Regions from separate parts of the Mesorhizobium sp. B2-3-11 genome, predicted to be linked through region 1. Evidence: riboswitches for the same ligand, from Rfam matches in the RefSeq annotation. Region 1 holds a riboswitch; the other holds the start of a gene.
The links. A riboswitch is a leader RNA that binds a small molecule or an ion and turns the genes downstream of it on or off. The one in region 1 is predicted to bind S-adenosylmethionine.
Positions count from the first base shown of each region.

Region 2: another riboswitch for S-adenosylmethionine. It lies ahead of FJ960_RS19675 (O-succinylhomoserine sulfhydrylase); the one in region 1 lies ahead of FJ960_RS05175 (homoserine O-acetyltransferase).

Region 1 is NZ_VFVS01000002.1:345,737-352,853, forward strand. Features, by position in the region: gene FJ960_RS05150 (gamma-glutamylcyclotransferase) at 1-406, opposite strand, end outside; gene FJ960_RS05155 (DUF2125 domain-containing protein) at 560-1,558, shown strand; gene FJ960_RS05160 (sugar kinase) at 1,566-2,495, shown strand; gene FJ960_RS05165 (prephenate/arogenate dehydrogenase family protein) at 2,492-3,427, opposite strand; gene hisC (histidinol-phosphate transaminase) at 3,433-4,542, opposite strand; SAM riboswitch at 4,679-4,756, shown strand; gene FJ960_RS05175 (homoserine O-acetyltransferase) at 4,876-6,045, shown strand; gene metW (methionine biosynthesis protein MetW) at 6,167-6,781, shown strand; gene FJ960_RS05185 (Stf0 family sulfotransferase) at 6,727-7,117, shown strand, end outside.
Region 2 is NZ_VFVS01000014.1:139,332-146,448, reverse strand. Features, by position in the region: gene mmsB (multiple monosaccharide ABC transporter permease) at 1-196, shown strand, start outside; gene araD1 (AraD1 family protein) at 399-1,391, shown strand; gene FJ960_RS19680 (2'-deoxycytidine 5'-triphosphate deaminase) at 1,501-2,592, opposite strand; SAM riboswitch at 2,733-2,810, shown strand; gene FJ960_RS19675 (O-succinylhomoserine sulfhydrylase) at 2,867-4,057, shown strand; gene FJ960_RS19670 (ceramide glucosyltransferase) at 4,085-5,236, opposite strand; gene apaG (Co2+/Mg2+ efflux protein ApaG) at 5,456-5,848, shown strand; gene FJ960_RS19660 (Hsp33 family molecular chaperone) at 5,923-6,954, opposite strand; gene argF (ornithine carbamoyltransferase) at 7,085-7,117, opposite strand, start outside.

The DNA of each region.
Region 1 (7,117 bases):
CTGCGCCGCGCACCAGGGCCGCCGCATCCGCCGCATCCAGCGCCCCGGCATATTGCTCATGCCTGCGGTCGACGATGTAGGCCACGGCTTCAACCGCGGCGCCGCCGTCGAGGCGCACCTTGAGCGTGCGTTCGAGATAGACGCTTGTGACGAGCTCGCGCTCGCGTAGATACGCAATGACCTCGTCGCGCAATTCGCCAGGCACGCGGAAAGCACGGCCGACGCAGGAACCACCATGGTCGAGGCCAAGCACCAGTCCGGGCCGCTGACGCGTGCCGCGGTGCACGAAGGAATAGACGCAGAGCGAGCGGCGATAGCCATGCAGGTGGGCGCGTCGTGTCTCGACATGCGCGAAACCCGGCCGCCAGATCAGCGAACCGTAGCCGAACACCCAAAAATCGCCCATATCAACGCGCCTGATTGCAAAAAGAATGGCAACACCGCACCGGAAACCGGTGTTTTTTCCGCCCGTGTCCGTCTACCTATTCGTCTCTGTTCCCTGGTGTTGTCGGAATCGGGAATCCGTCCACACCATCCATGCGTTAACGAGAGCCAAAGCATGACGTCAAGTGACGAACGCCAACCGCGTAGCCGTCGCCGCCTGTGGTGGCTTGCCGCGTTCATCCTGGTGCTGTTCGCCATTTACAGCGCCGGCTGGTTCTATATGGCCGACAGGGTGAGGTCCGAGGCCGACAAGGCTGTTGCCACGCTCAACAAAAGCGGCATCCAGGCCGGCTGCGCCAATCTCCAGGTCGGTGGCTATCCCCTGAGCTTTGCCGTCTCTTGCGACAACCTCGCTTACGAGGACGATGCCAAGAACATCGCCGCCTCGGCCGGTAGTTTCAATGCCACCGCCCAGATCGTCCAACCCTTGTCGCCGGTTGCCAGTCTGCGCGGTCCGCTCCGGACCTCCGTCCCGGGCATGATGCCGCTCTGGATCGACTGGGACAATCTGCAGGCCAAAGTCAAACTGTGGTACCCGCTGCCGCGGCGTATATCGCTGCAGGCCGAGGGCCTGTCGGGCCAAACCGACCCGGCGGACGACACAGATCCGGTCGAACTATTCAGTGCCGGCAAGGCATCAGGCCAGTTGCAGCCGAATGGCGGGAATCTCGACTATGTCGGCAGCTTTGGCGATCTTGAGATCGATCCCGACGCGATCGGCGGGCGCGTGCTGCCGGCGCTCGATGCCAGCGGCGACGTGACACTGAAGAACGGCGTCGCGGTGATCGGCACGCAGGTGAAAAGCCTGCGCGGCCAGAGCATCGAAATCCGCACCCTCGATCTGTCGTCGGGAACGGCGCGTGTCACCGTTTCCGGGCCGCTTTCGGTCGATGCCGAGGGCCTGGTCGACGCCGATCTGATGATCAGGATCAAGGATCCCAAGGCCGTGGCATCCATTCTTGCCGGGGCTATACCCGAGCAGAAGAATGCGATCGAGCAGGGTTTTGGCGCCCTGGCGCTGCTTGGTAGCGAACCGTCGATGCCGCTGAAAGTGGTCAAGGGCAAGGCGTCGCTCGGCTTCATCCCGCTGGGCAAGATCAAGCCGGTGCAATAGTCCCGCCATGGCAAGACCCGTGAAGCTCCTGAGTGTCGGGGCGCTGACGCTGGATACGATCCTGCGTGTCGATGCATTGCCCCATCATCAGGGAAAGTTCATCGCCTCCGACGGCATCCAGATCGCCTCGGGCATGGCCACGAGCGCGGCCTGCGCCGCGCATCGTCTCGGCGCTGAGGTATCGCTATGGGCGAGCGCCGGCGACGATCCGGTCGGCGATCAGCTGATTGCGGGAATAGAGGCCGAGGGCGTTGATTGCAGCCATGTGCGCCGCGTCAGTGGTGCGCGCTCGGCGCTGGCCTCGATCCTGGTCGATGCGCATGGCGAGCGGATCATCGTGCCTTTCTACGACATACGCGCTCAGGCTGATCCCGACGCCTTGCCGTTCACCGACGTCACGGCATTCGATGCCGTTCTGGCCGACGTGCGCTGGCCGGGTGCCGCTGCCCTGGCCCTGAAGGCGGCGCGCGCCGCTGGCCGGCCGGCAATCCTCGATGCCGATACCGCGCCGCTTGCGGTGCTGGAACAATTATTGCCGCTGGCCTCGCACATCGTCGCCTCCGAACCGGCAGTCCGCATCATATGTGGCCACGCGCTGGATCTGGAGACCGCCTGCACCGACCTTGCCTCCCGCACCGATGCCTTCGTCGCGGTCACCGGCGGTGCGGCGGGAACCTGGTGGCTTGATCGAAGCGCTGGATCAGCCCGCCATGTCGAGGCACCGAGGATCCAGGCGGTCGACACGCTGGCCGCCGGCGATGTCTTTCATGGCGCCTTTGCCGTCGGACTGGCGGAAGCCATGCCGGTCGAACAGGCCTTGCGTCTCGCAAGCGCGGCCGCCGCGCTCAAATGTCTGCGCTTCGGCGGCAGGCTGGGCGCGCCGGATCGGGCGGAGACGCTCGCCATGATGGAAGCGACCTGGCCTGAAACAGCTTAGCTCTTTGCCGGGTGCTCGACCGCCTGGCGGCCGAAATCGGGCGCGTCGATATCCTGGCCGGCTTCGATGATCGAGCGGCGCACGGCGCGGGTACGGGTGAACAAGTCGAACAGCTTGTCGCCGTCCCCCCAGCGGATCGCGCGCTGCAGGAAGGCCAAATCCTCAGAGAACCGCGCCAGCATTTCCAGGATGGCATCCTTGTTGTGCAGGCACACGTCCCGCCACATGGTCGGATCGGAGGCGGCCAGACGCGTGAAATCGCGAAAACCGGAGGCGGAATATTTGATCACTTCCGTCTTGGTCACCGATTCCAGATCGTCGGCGGTGCCGACGATGTTGTAGGCGATGATGTGCGGCAGATGCGAGACGATGGCCAGCGTCATGTCGTGATGCTGCGGGTCCATCGTGTCGATGTTGGCGCCGCAGCGGCGCCAGAATTCCGAGAGCCTTTCCAACGCTTCCGGATCGGTGCCCGGTACCGGCGTGAAGATGCACCAGCGATTGTCGAACAGGTCGGCGAACCCGGCATCCGGGCCGGATTTTTCGGTGCCCGCTAGCGGGTGGCCGGGAATGAAATGGACGCCATCAGGCACATGCGGTTGCATCTGCGCGATGACCGACGCCTTGGTCGAGCCGACATCGGTGAGGACCGCCCCCTTTTTCAGCGCCGGCGCGATTTCCTGCGCCACCGCGCCGGACGAACCGACCGGCACCGAGACGATGATCAGATCGGCATCGTGGACCGCTTCCCTGGCAGCCGTGGTGTAGGAATCGCCGAGGCCCAGTTCTTCGGCTCGCTTGAGCGTTGCCGCGCTGCGGGTCGAGATGGCGACTTGGCGAGCCAAACCCTCGCGGCGAATGACGCGGGCGAGCGACGAACCGATCAGGCCAATGCCGACCAGTGCGATTTTTTCAAACATCGGAGATGCCATGGTTTCTAGCTTTTCAGGAATGTCGTGAGCGCGGCGACAACGCCGCGATTGGCCTCTTCAGTGCCGACCGTCATGCGCAGTGCGTTGGGAAAGCCGTAGCCTGAAACGCGCCGCAATATATAGCCGCGCGCGCTCAGATACTCATCAGCAGCCGCCGCCGAATGCTTCTGGTCGTCGGGAAAATGAATGAGCAGGAAATTGCCGACGCTCGGCGTCACCCGCAGTCCGAGCCCGGTCATCTCTTCGCTCAGCCAGGCGAGCCAGGTCTCGTTATGCGCCACGCTGCGCTCGACATGGGCGCGGTCGCGGATCGCGGCGATGCCGGCTTCGATCGCCGTCGCATTGACGTTGAAGGGCCCGCGCACGCGGTTGATGGCGTCGACAATGTGCATTGGACCATACATCCAGCCGATGCGCGCGCCGCCGAGGCCGATCTTGGAGAAGGTGCGCGTCATCACCACGTTCTCAGCGCTGCCGACAAGTTCTATGCCGGCTTCATAGTCGTTGCGGCGGACATATTCGGCATAGGCCGCGTCGAGCACCAGAAGCACGTTTTTCGGCAGTCCGGCATGCAGCCGGCGCACCTCCTGGAACGGCACGTAGGTGCCGGTCGGGTTGTTGGGATTGGCGAGAAACACGATTTTCGTGCGCGGTGTGACAGCCGCCAGCATCCCATCGATGTCGGCGCGCTCGTCGGTCTCCTTGACCACCACCGGGGTGGCGCCCGCCGACTGGATATAGATCTTGTAGACCATGAAGGCGTGTTCGGTGAACATGGCTTCGTCGCCGGGCGCGAGATAGGTCTGCGCCAGCAGGCCGAGGATCTCGTCGGAACCATTCGAGCAGATGATGTTCTGCGCGTTGAGGCCATGCACCTCGGCGATCGCCTCGCGCAACCGCCTGGCGGTGCCATCGGGATAGATGTCGAGTTTGCCGGCGACCTCACGCGCGGCCTCGATCGCCTTCGGCGAGGGCCCAAGCGGATTCTCGTTCGACGACAGCTTGTAGACCTTGGCGACACCGGCCGGCGCCGTGCTCTTGCCGGGCACGTAGGCGTCTATGTCCATGATGCCCGCGCGCGGGGTCGGACGTGCCTGATCAGATGTCTGGTTCATTTTTGCAAAATCCGTCGAAAACGCCTCCATCCGGAAGCCGCTGCGGAAATACAAGCCATGGCAGGCAATGTCGAGGGGCGGCAGTGGTGCCGGCCGCCGGCATTGACGGCGAGGCGGGCGGGTTCTAGAAGGACAGGGACAGTTCCGTGGTGATTTGGCCGGTCGGCTTGCAGCCACGTTAAACAATTCGCTAAAGGGCCGTTTGCGTGACGTAACCGGCTTTGCGAAGGCAATGCCGGTTTTTTATTGTCCGCGACCGGCCGGACGAACGCATCCGCGGCGCGGAGATCGGCAGCGATTTCCGCAAAAGCACGGTGCAGCAAGAGAGACGTGATGGCTGTTCTGCGTGCAGGAAAGACCAACAACGAGGCCGACCAACCGTCGAGCCCGGTGTTGCGTTTCGGGCCCGACAAGCCGCTCAAGCTCGACGCCGGCACGCTGCTGTCGCCATTCCAGATCGCCTACCAGACCTATGGCACGCTGAACGACGCCCGTTCCAATGCCATCCTCGTCTGCCATGCGCTGACCGGCGACCAGCATGTCGCCAGCACCAATCCGGTGACCGGCAAGCCAGGCTGGTGGGAAGTGCTGATAGGCCCCGGCAAGATCATCGACACCAGCCGCTTCTTCGTCATCTGCTCCAACGTCATCGGCGGCTGTCTTGGTTCCACCGGGCCGGCCTCGACCAACCCCGCCACGGGAAAGCCATATGGGCTCGACCTTCCGGTCATCACCATCCGTGACATGGTGCGTGCGCAGCAGATGCTGGTCGACCATTTCGGCATCGAGAAGCTGTTCTGCGTGCTGGGCGGTTCGATGGGCGGCATGCAGGTGCTGCAATGGGCGTCGAGCTATCCCGAACGGGTTTTTTCGGCACTGCCGATCGCCACCGGCGCGCGCCATTCGTCACAGAACATCGCTTTCCACGAGGTCGGGCGGCAGGCCGTGATGGCCGATCCGGACTGGCATGGAGGCAAATATTTCGAGCACGGCAAGCGCCCGGAAAAGGGGCTGGCGGTGGCGCGCATGGCCGCCCACATAACCTATCTGTCGGAAGCCGCCCTGCACCGCAAATTCGGCCGTAACCTGCAGGACCGCGAAGCGCTGACCTTCGGCTTCGATGCCGATTTCCAGATCGAGAGCTACCTGCGCCACCAGGGCATGACCTTCGTCGACCGTTTCGACGCCAACTCCTACCTCTACATGACACGGTCGATGGATTATTTCGACCTCGCCGCCGACCATGGCGGCCGGCTGGCGGACGCCTTTGCCGGCACCAAAACCCGCTTCTGCCTGGTGTCCTTCACGTCGGATTGGCTGTTTCCGACCGAAGAGAGCCGCTCCATCGTTCATGCACTCAACGCCGCCGGCGCCTCGGTATCCTTCGTCGAGATCGAGACCGATCGCGGCCACGACGCCTTCCTGCTCGACGAACCGGAACTGTTTGCCGCCATCAACGGCTTCATCGGCTCGGCCGCGCGCGCCAGGGGGCTCGGCGCATGACCCCGAAGAGTTGCAGACTTTTCGGATCAAGGTCATGCGCCAAACAGAAAGGTGAAGCCATGACCCCGAAGAGTTGCGGACTTTCCGGACCATGGTCGCGCGCCGCTCAGGAGGCGAAACCATGAGCGTCAACGGCAGCCAGCGTGTCGACCTCGAGGTCGTCGCCAACCTCATCCCGCCGCAATCGCGCGTGCTCGACGTCGGCTCCGGCGATGGCTCGCTGCTCGAATTGCTGCAGGAAAGCAAGCAGGTCGACGGCCGCGGGCTCGAGTTGTCGCAGCGCGGCGTCAACGAATGCGTGGCGCGCGGCCTCTCGGTCATCCAGGGCGATGCTGACAAGGATCTCGAATTCTATCCCGACAAGGGTTTTGACTTCGTCGTCCTGTCGCAGACCCTGCAGGCCACCCGCAATCCAAAACTGGTGCTCGACGAACTGCTCAGGATCGGCAATCGAGCGATCGTCTCCTTCCCCAATTTCGGCCATTGGCGGGTGCGCCTGTCGCTGTTCGTCAAGGGCCGAATGCCGGTGACCAAGGATCTGCCCTATTCCTGGTACGACACGCCCAACATCCACTTCTGCACCATCCGCGACTTCGTCAATCTGTGCGAAGAGCTTGGTGCGACGGTGGAAAAGGCGACCGCGCTCGACGCAAACGGCCAGAAGATCGGCCTGTCGATGCCATGGTGGTTCTGGAATTTCTTTGGCCAACAGGCTGTGTTCCTGCTGAAGCGGTAGTGGTTGCCATGCATCTCTTTCGCAGACGGCCTCTTCCGGTTGAAATACCACCTGACATCCTGTCTGGCATAAAAGCTGGAATTCTGGTCTGCACGTCACCGCGCAGCGGCAGCAACCATCTCGCTGGATTGATGGCAGCCGCCGGGCTTGGCAACCCTTTGGAGTGGTTCGGCGGCCGCCGTCTTCTTGAATTGCCGAACTATCCTCGCGATCCCCGCGCTCAAGTCTTGCGGGCATTGAGGGATGGGCGATCCTCTTCCGGAATTTACGCAGTCAAACTGTTTGCCAGCCAATTTTCCCAAGTGGCTAGAACCATCGACCTGCCAGCCACCCTCC
Region 2 (7,117 bases), on a different contig from region 1:
CGTCTTCATCGGCGGCGCCTCGGCGATGGGCGGCGTCGGCCAGGTCATCGGCGCTGTGGTCGGCGGCTTCATCATGGGCGTGATGAACAACGGCATGTCGATCATGGGCGTCAATGTCGACTGGCAGCAGGTGGTCAAGGGACTGGTCCTGCTCGGGGCCGTCATCTTCGACGTCTACAACAAGAACAAGGCTTAAGGGCTGGGGCGAGGACTAGGAGGCATACGGGTTCCAGATCGCGAAGCTGCCGGCGGCCCGTCGGCACCAAGAAGTCCGGGGAAGGACCAGGTTCGCGAACGCAATCCGGACGAAACGTTTCAAGCGTGGCGCGTTCCCGCGCCGCGCCGGTCAGGGTTTGCCCATTGGCAGCCGGATACAGATAAATGAGAGAGGACTGATCATGCTGATCTCGCAGATTCTCGACGACGCCGAGACGATCCGTGTCGTTGCCCGCAGCGGCGGGAAGACCCGGATCATCAACGGCGCGCGCAGCGTCTATTCGCTGGCGATGGAGGCCGCCCGCACCGGCGTCGGCCTGACGGCCCTGATCGAACGCAAGGGACTGGGCGAGACGGTCGATCTCGACGCCGCCTACAAGAGGGGCCGCCTCCTGTCGCCGATCAATCACCCCGACCCGGCGCATCTGCATCTGACCGGCACGGGATTAACGCATCTCGGTTCGGCCGCGACGCGCGATTCCATGCACAAGAAGCTCAGCACCGACGGCGAGGAGCAACTTACCGATTCCATGAAGATGTTCCGCATGGGACTGGAAGGCGGCAAGCCCGCGAAAGGCCAGGTCGGCGTGCAGCCGGAATGGTTCTACAAGGGCAACGGTACCATGGCGGTCGCGCCTGGTGCCGCGCTCATGTCACCGGCCTTTGCCAAGGATGCCGGCGAAGAACCAGAGATCGCCGGGATCTATGTCATCGGCGATGACGGCGCGCCATTCCGTGTCGGCTTCACGCTGTCGAACGAATTCTCGGACCATGTGACCGAACGCGTGAACTATCTGTTCCTCGCCCACTCCAAGCTGCGCAATGCCTCGTTCGGGCCCGAAATTCTGATCGGCGACCTGCCTTCGGACATCCGCGGCACGTCACGCATCGTGCGCGACGGCAGGACAATGTGGGAGAAGCCGTTCCTGTCGGGCGAAGCGAACATGTCGCACACCATCGCCAATCTCGAGCACCACCATTTCAAATATTCGGCGTTCCGCCAGCCGGGCGATGTGCATGTGCATATGTTCGGAACGGCCACGCTGTCCTTCGCCGACGGCGTCACGACCGAAGCCGGCGACGTGTTCGAGATCGAGGCCGGGGATTTCGGCCTGCCGCTGCGCAACCCGCTGGAAATCGAAAAGCCGGTGAAGGTGGCGGTGAAGGCGCTGTAACTGGCGCCAACTCTGCCTTCTCCCCTGGTGGGGCCCGAAGGGCGGGCGAGGCCATTTCGACCTCAAAAAGCTTGCCCGTGGGCAAGCATCGGCCGGTGATAATGGGAGTTCAGCGCGGGCGGAAATGTTTGGACAGCTTCAGGCCTTGTGCCTGATAGTTCGAGCCGAGATCGGTCCCGTAAAGCGCCTGCGGGCGCTTTAGCATGTGTTCGTAGACCAGCCGGCCGACAATCTGGCCATGATCGAGGATGAACGGCACTTCGTGGCTACGCACTTCGAGCACCGCGCGGCTGCCGGTGCCGCCGGCCGCCGAATGGCCGAACCCCGGATCGAAAAATCCGGCATAGTGGACACGGAACTCGCCGACCAGCGGATCGAAGGGCGTCATCTCGGCGGCGTAGAGCGGCGGCACATGCACCGCCTCCTGGCTGACGAGGATGTAGAACTCGTCGGGATCGAGCACCAGTTCGCCGGCGCCGCTCTTGTGGATCGGCTCCCAGAAGTCGAGGACATCCTGGGCGGCACGCTTGTCGACATCGATGAGGCCAGTGTGGTGCTTGCCGCGATAGCCTACCAGCCCATCCTTGTCGCCGTTGAGATCAATCGACAGCGCGATGCCGCCTCCGGAAATGTTTGGCGGCTCGGTGGCGACCAGCATCTCGGCGCTGTGCAATTCATGCAGTTCGGCTTCTGAAAGCAGCGCGTTGCCGGTGCGAAAGCGGATTTGAGACAGGCGCGAACCGGTGCGCGCAACGATCGGGAAGGTGCGCGGGCTGACTTCGAGATAGAGCGGACCGTTGTAGCCGGCGGCGATCTTGTCGAACTCGTGGCCACGGTCGGTCATGACGCGGGTGAAGATGTCGAGGCGACCGGTCGAGCTCTTTGGATTGGCCGAGGCCGAAATGTCGGCCGGCAGGGCCAGGCTTTCGAGCAGCGGCACGATATAGACGCAGCCGGTTTCGAGAACCGCGCCTTCGGCCAGATTAATCTCGTGCAGCTGCAGCCGATCGAGCTTTTCCGAGACCTTGTGGTTGGGACCGGGCAGGAACGAGGCCCGCACCCGCCAGGCCTTTTCGCCCAATCTGAGATCAAGACTAGCCGGCTGGATCTGGTCGGCATCAAGCGCACGCGGCGACTTCAGCGCGCCGGACTGGAACAGCGCCGAAATGTCCTGATCGGGAAGAATGCCTGTCTGCCGCAAAGTCTGGCTCCGCCCCAAGACTGGTCTCCTTTGTTGCAGGTTCTTGCCGCAAAACCGCTGGGCACTTTGCGGAACCTGCCTTGGTACAAACCTCTTAATGAAGCCGGCAATTGACGCAAGCGTGGCGCGGGTCTAAAGGGTCGTTATCCCGTGGTGATTTGGCCGGTCGGCTTGCAGCCACGTTAAACAAGTCGCTAAAGGACCGTCGGGCCGCAAGGCCGTATGGACCGGTTGCGACTTTCGCGGCCGGTTTTTTTGTGTCTGGAACAAAGCGATGAGCACCAAGAAGCGCAACTGGAAACCTCAGACGGCACTCGTGCATGGCGGAACCCTGCGTTCCGGCTTCGGCGAAACCTCCGAGGCGATGTATCTGACCCAGGGCTATGTCTACAAGACCGCCCAGGCGGCGGAAGCCCGCTTCAAGGGCGAAGAGCCTGGCTTCATCTATTCGCGTTACGCCAACCCGACCGTCGACATGTTCGAAAAACGCATGTGCGCGCTGGAAGGCGCCGAGGACGCGCGCGCCACGGCGTCGGGCATGGCGGCGGTGACGGCGGCGCTGCTGTGCAGCGTCAAGGCCGGCGACCATATAGTGGCGGCGCGCGCGCTGTTCGGCTCCTGCCGCTGGGTGGTCGAGACGCTGGCGCCGCGCTATGGCATCGAGGCGACTTTGGTCGACGGCACCGACATTGCCAATTGGGAAAAGGCGGTCAGGCCGAACACCAAGCTGTTCTTCCTGGAAAGCCCGACCAATCCGACGCTGGAAGTCGTCGACATCGCGGCCGTTGCCTCGCTTGCCAACTCGATCGGCGCGCGGCTTGTCGTCGACAACGTCTTCGCTACGCCGCTGCAGCAGAAGCCGTTGCAGCTTGGCGCGCACATCGTCGTCTACTCGGCCACCAAGCACATTGACGGCCAGGGCCGCTGTCTGGGCGGTGTCATACTATCGGACAAGAAGTGGATCGACGAAAACCTGCACGACTATTTCCGCCACACCGGCCCCAGCCTGTCGCCGTTTAATGCCTGGACCTTGCTGAAGGGCCTCGAGACGCTGCCGCTGCGCGTGCGCCAGCAGACGGAAAGCGCCGGCAGGATCGCCGACTTCCTGGCCGAGCAGCCGCAGATCGCTCGCGTCATCTATCCCGGCCGCGCCGACCACCCGCAGGCTGATATCGTCAAGAAGCAGATGTCGGGCGGCTCGACGCTGATTTGCCTCGACGTCAAGGGTGGCAAGCCGGCGGCCTTCGCCCTGCAGAACGCCCTCGACATCGTGCTGATCTCGAACAATCTCGGCGATGCCAAGAGCCTGATCACCCATCCCGCGACGACGACGCACAAGAATTTGAGCGACGAGGCCCGCGCCGAACTCGGCATCGGGCCTGGCACGCTCAGGCTGTCTGTCGGCCTGGAGGACGCCGACGACCTGCTGGAAGACATCGCGCAGGCTTTGCAGGCCGCTAGATAAGCTGCTTAGGAGCGTCGTCCGCGGCGATCAGGCGCGCGACGGCGTCTCCTCCAATTCGGCCGCCTTGGTGCGGATGGTCATGGCATTGCCGCGCCAGTCGACGGCGCCGCCGAGCCAGCCGCGCGCCCAGATGGACGGGAGCATCACGTCGCGCGCGATCATCGCCGCGACCATGCGCGGCGACAGATGCCAGCCCTTGGACAAGGCCAGCGCGCATTCCGGAAGGTAGAAGGCCGCCAACATGGCAATCGCGGTTGCCCAGAGGCTGACGCCCGCGCTCGCCGCCGCAACCAGCGCCAGCGCGAGAGGCACCGCTGCGCCGGTCAGGAGTTCCGGCGCGAAGAACAGCGGAAAGGTGACGCGGCGCAGGCGCGCCCAGCGGGCCTGGCGCGACCAGATCTCGCCAACGGTACGCTGGCCGAGCGGCTGCTCGAAGGGCGCCGCTACGAGATTGACGCGCAGGCCGAGGCCGTTGACCAGCTTGGTGGCGGCGGCGTCCTCGGCGATCTCGGCGGCCAGCGCGCGAATGCCGCCATTGGCGTTCAGCATCGGCTTGTTCCACAGCATGCTCTTGCCCTGGGCAAAGCCGAGGCCGAGCGCCTCGCCGGCATACTGCCAGCGGGCCTGCAATGTGTTGAGGAAGGCGCATTCGACATCGGCCCAGAAACCCTCGGGTCGCGAACCGATCGGCGTCGAGCAGACAAGACCGGTGTCGGGCCGCCATGCCGCCATCATGTGCTCGACATAGTCCCTCGGCATCAAGACGTTGGAATCGGCAAGGATGACCCAGTTGTGGCGCGCCGCTTCCCAGCCCTTGACGCAATTGTTGAGCTTTGGATTGGCGCTGACACGGTCATCGCCAATCAGCAGCCGGGCCGGCACCTTGGAAAACCGGGCAATCGCCCTGTTTATCAGTTTGACCACCGGGTCGTCCGCATGGGCGACGCAGAAGATCAGCTCATAATGTGGCCAGTCGAGCGCGAAGGCGCGTTCCAGCGTTTCATGCGTGAATGCCTCGACGCCACGCGACGGGACGACGATCGATACCGGTTGCGACTTGCCGGCGGGCGGGGCGATCGTGCCGCGCCGTTTCAGCCGTGAGGCGGCGAGCGAAATGCTGGCGGCGTTTGAGAGGATGAGAGCGGTCGAAAGCGAGGCGGCTATGAAGGTGAGTTCCATCGAGATCTGGTCACTCCGGAAAGGCGGCCCGCATCATGGCCGTTTTCAACAGTTCGACAGAGCGCCGAGTCGCCCGGTTCGTGCACACCACCATTGTCGTGTGTCACCTAAATGACATTCTTTGTCGGCACCTGCGCTTCAAGGCCGGGCGCGACAAGACGCGCACGTTGACCTTGTCACCGGGAGCGTCGAAAATCGTCGGATTGTTTGGAGCCGCTCATGTACCGCGCCGTGACGCGCAACATCGAAGTGCAGGTCAGGCCGTTCTATCTCGAGGACCGTTCGGATCCCTCGGAGAACCGCTATGTCTGGGGCTATCAGATAACGATCGACAACCAGTCGGACGAGTTCGTGCAGTTGTTGTCGCGCTACTGGCACATCACCGATGGTGCTGGCCGGGTCGAGGAAGTGCGCGGGCCGGGCGTTGTCGGCGACCAGCCGGAGCTCAATCCCGGCGACAGCTATCAATATACGTCCGGCTGCCCGCTCTCGACACCGTCCGGGATCATGGTCGGACGCTACACGATGCGCAACAAGCGCGGCGAGACGTTCGACATCGCAATCCCCGCCTTCTCGCTCGATCTGCCGGGGACAAGGCGCACGGTGAACTGAGCACCGGCGGTCGCGCTGCCCCTCATCCGCCTGCCGGCACCTTCTCCCCGTGAACGGGGAGAAGGAAAGATAGCTCACTGAGCCGCAAATTCCGCCGGATCGAAGTCGTACCGCGTCGAGCAGAACTCGCAGGCGACGTGGATGCCGCCATCCTCGGTGCTGTCCTTGATCTCCTGCGCGGAGAAGCCTTCGAGGATGCCGCGGATCTTGTCCCGGGAGCATGAGCACTGATCGGCGACGGGAACGCCGCCGAAGACGCGCACGCCATGCTCGTGGAACAAGCGATAGAGCAGCCGCTCGGCGCCGATGGTCGGGTCGATCAATTCGGTCGGCTCGATGGTGCCGAGCAAGGCCAACAACTCCTGCCAGGAATTGTCTGTCGGATCATGGATCTCCTCGCGCGGATCGCCATCCCCACCCGGCAGGTCCGGAATGCGCATGCGCTCGGGCGATTGCGGCAGGAACTGCGCCAGGATGCCGCCGGCGCGCCACTGCTCGCGCGCACCGCCGACACCGGGCGTCAGCAGCTTGGCGACCGAGAGCCTTAGGTCGGTCGGGATCTGTTCCGACTGGCGGAAATAGGTGCGCGCCGCCTCTTCCAGCGTCTCGCCGTCGAGCTGGACGATACCCTGATAGCGCTGCGTATGGGCGCCCTGGTCGATGGTCAGTGCCAGCACGCCGCTGCCAAGCAGCGTTTGCTGCGAGGTCTCGCCGGCCGCGATCAGTGCCTCCAGCCGGGCGGCGTCGAAACGCGCATAGGCGCGCAGCGCCGAGGGCGTGGAAAAGTCCGCGACCAGCATGTCGACAGGCCCATCGGTACGGGTCTGCAGGATGAACTTGCCTTCGAACTTGAGCGAGGTGCCGAGCAGCACCGTCAGCACACAGGCTTCCGCCAGCAGGCGGGCGACCGGCTCGGGATAGTCGTGGCGGCCAAGGATGGCGTCGAGCATCGGCCCGAGCTGGACCGTGCGGCCACGCACGTCGAGCGGACCGACTTCGAAGGGAACGACGTGATCGTCGCCGGCGTAGCCGAACTCGCCGAGTTTGGGGTGATGTTCAGTCACTTGATGGCTTTCCAACATGACAAAGCTCCAGGGCGCGGCCATGGGGCCCTGGTGGGCACATGCGTCCAAACGCGCTTGATTTGCGTGATGCGGCGCAGATAAGCATCGCGCCTCCGCAGATCAAGCGCCTGGGCATTTCAGGCGCCCAGGCATTTCGGGCGCCCAAGACACTTCAAGCACCGAGGCACCAGGCGAGCACGGCCTT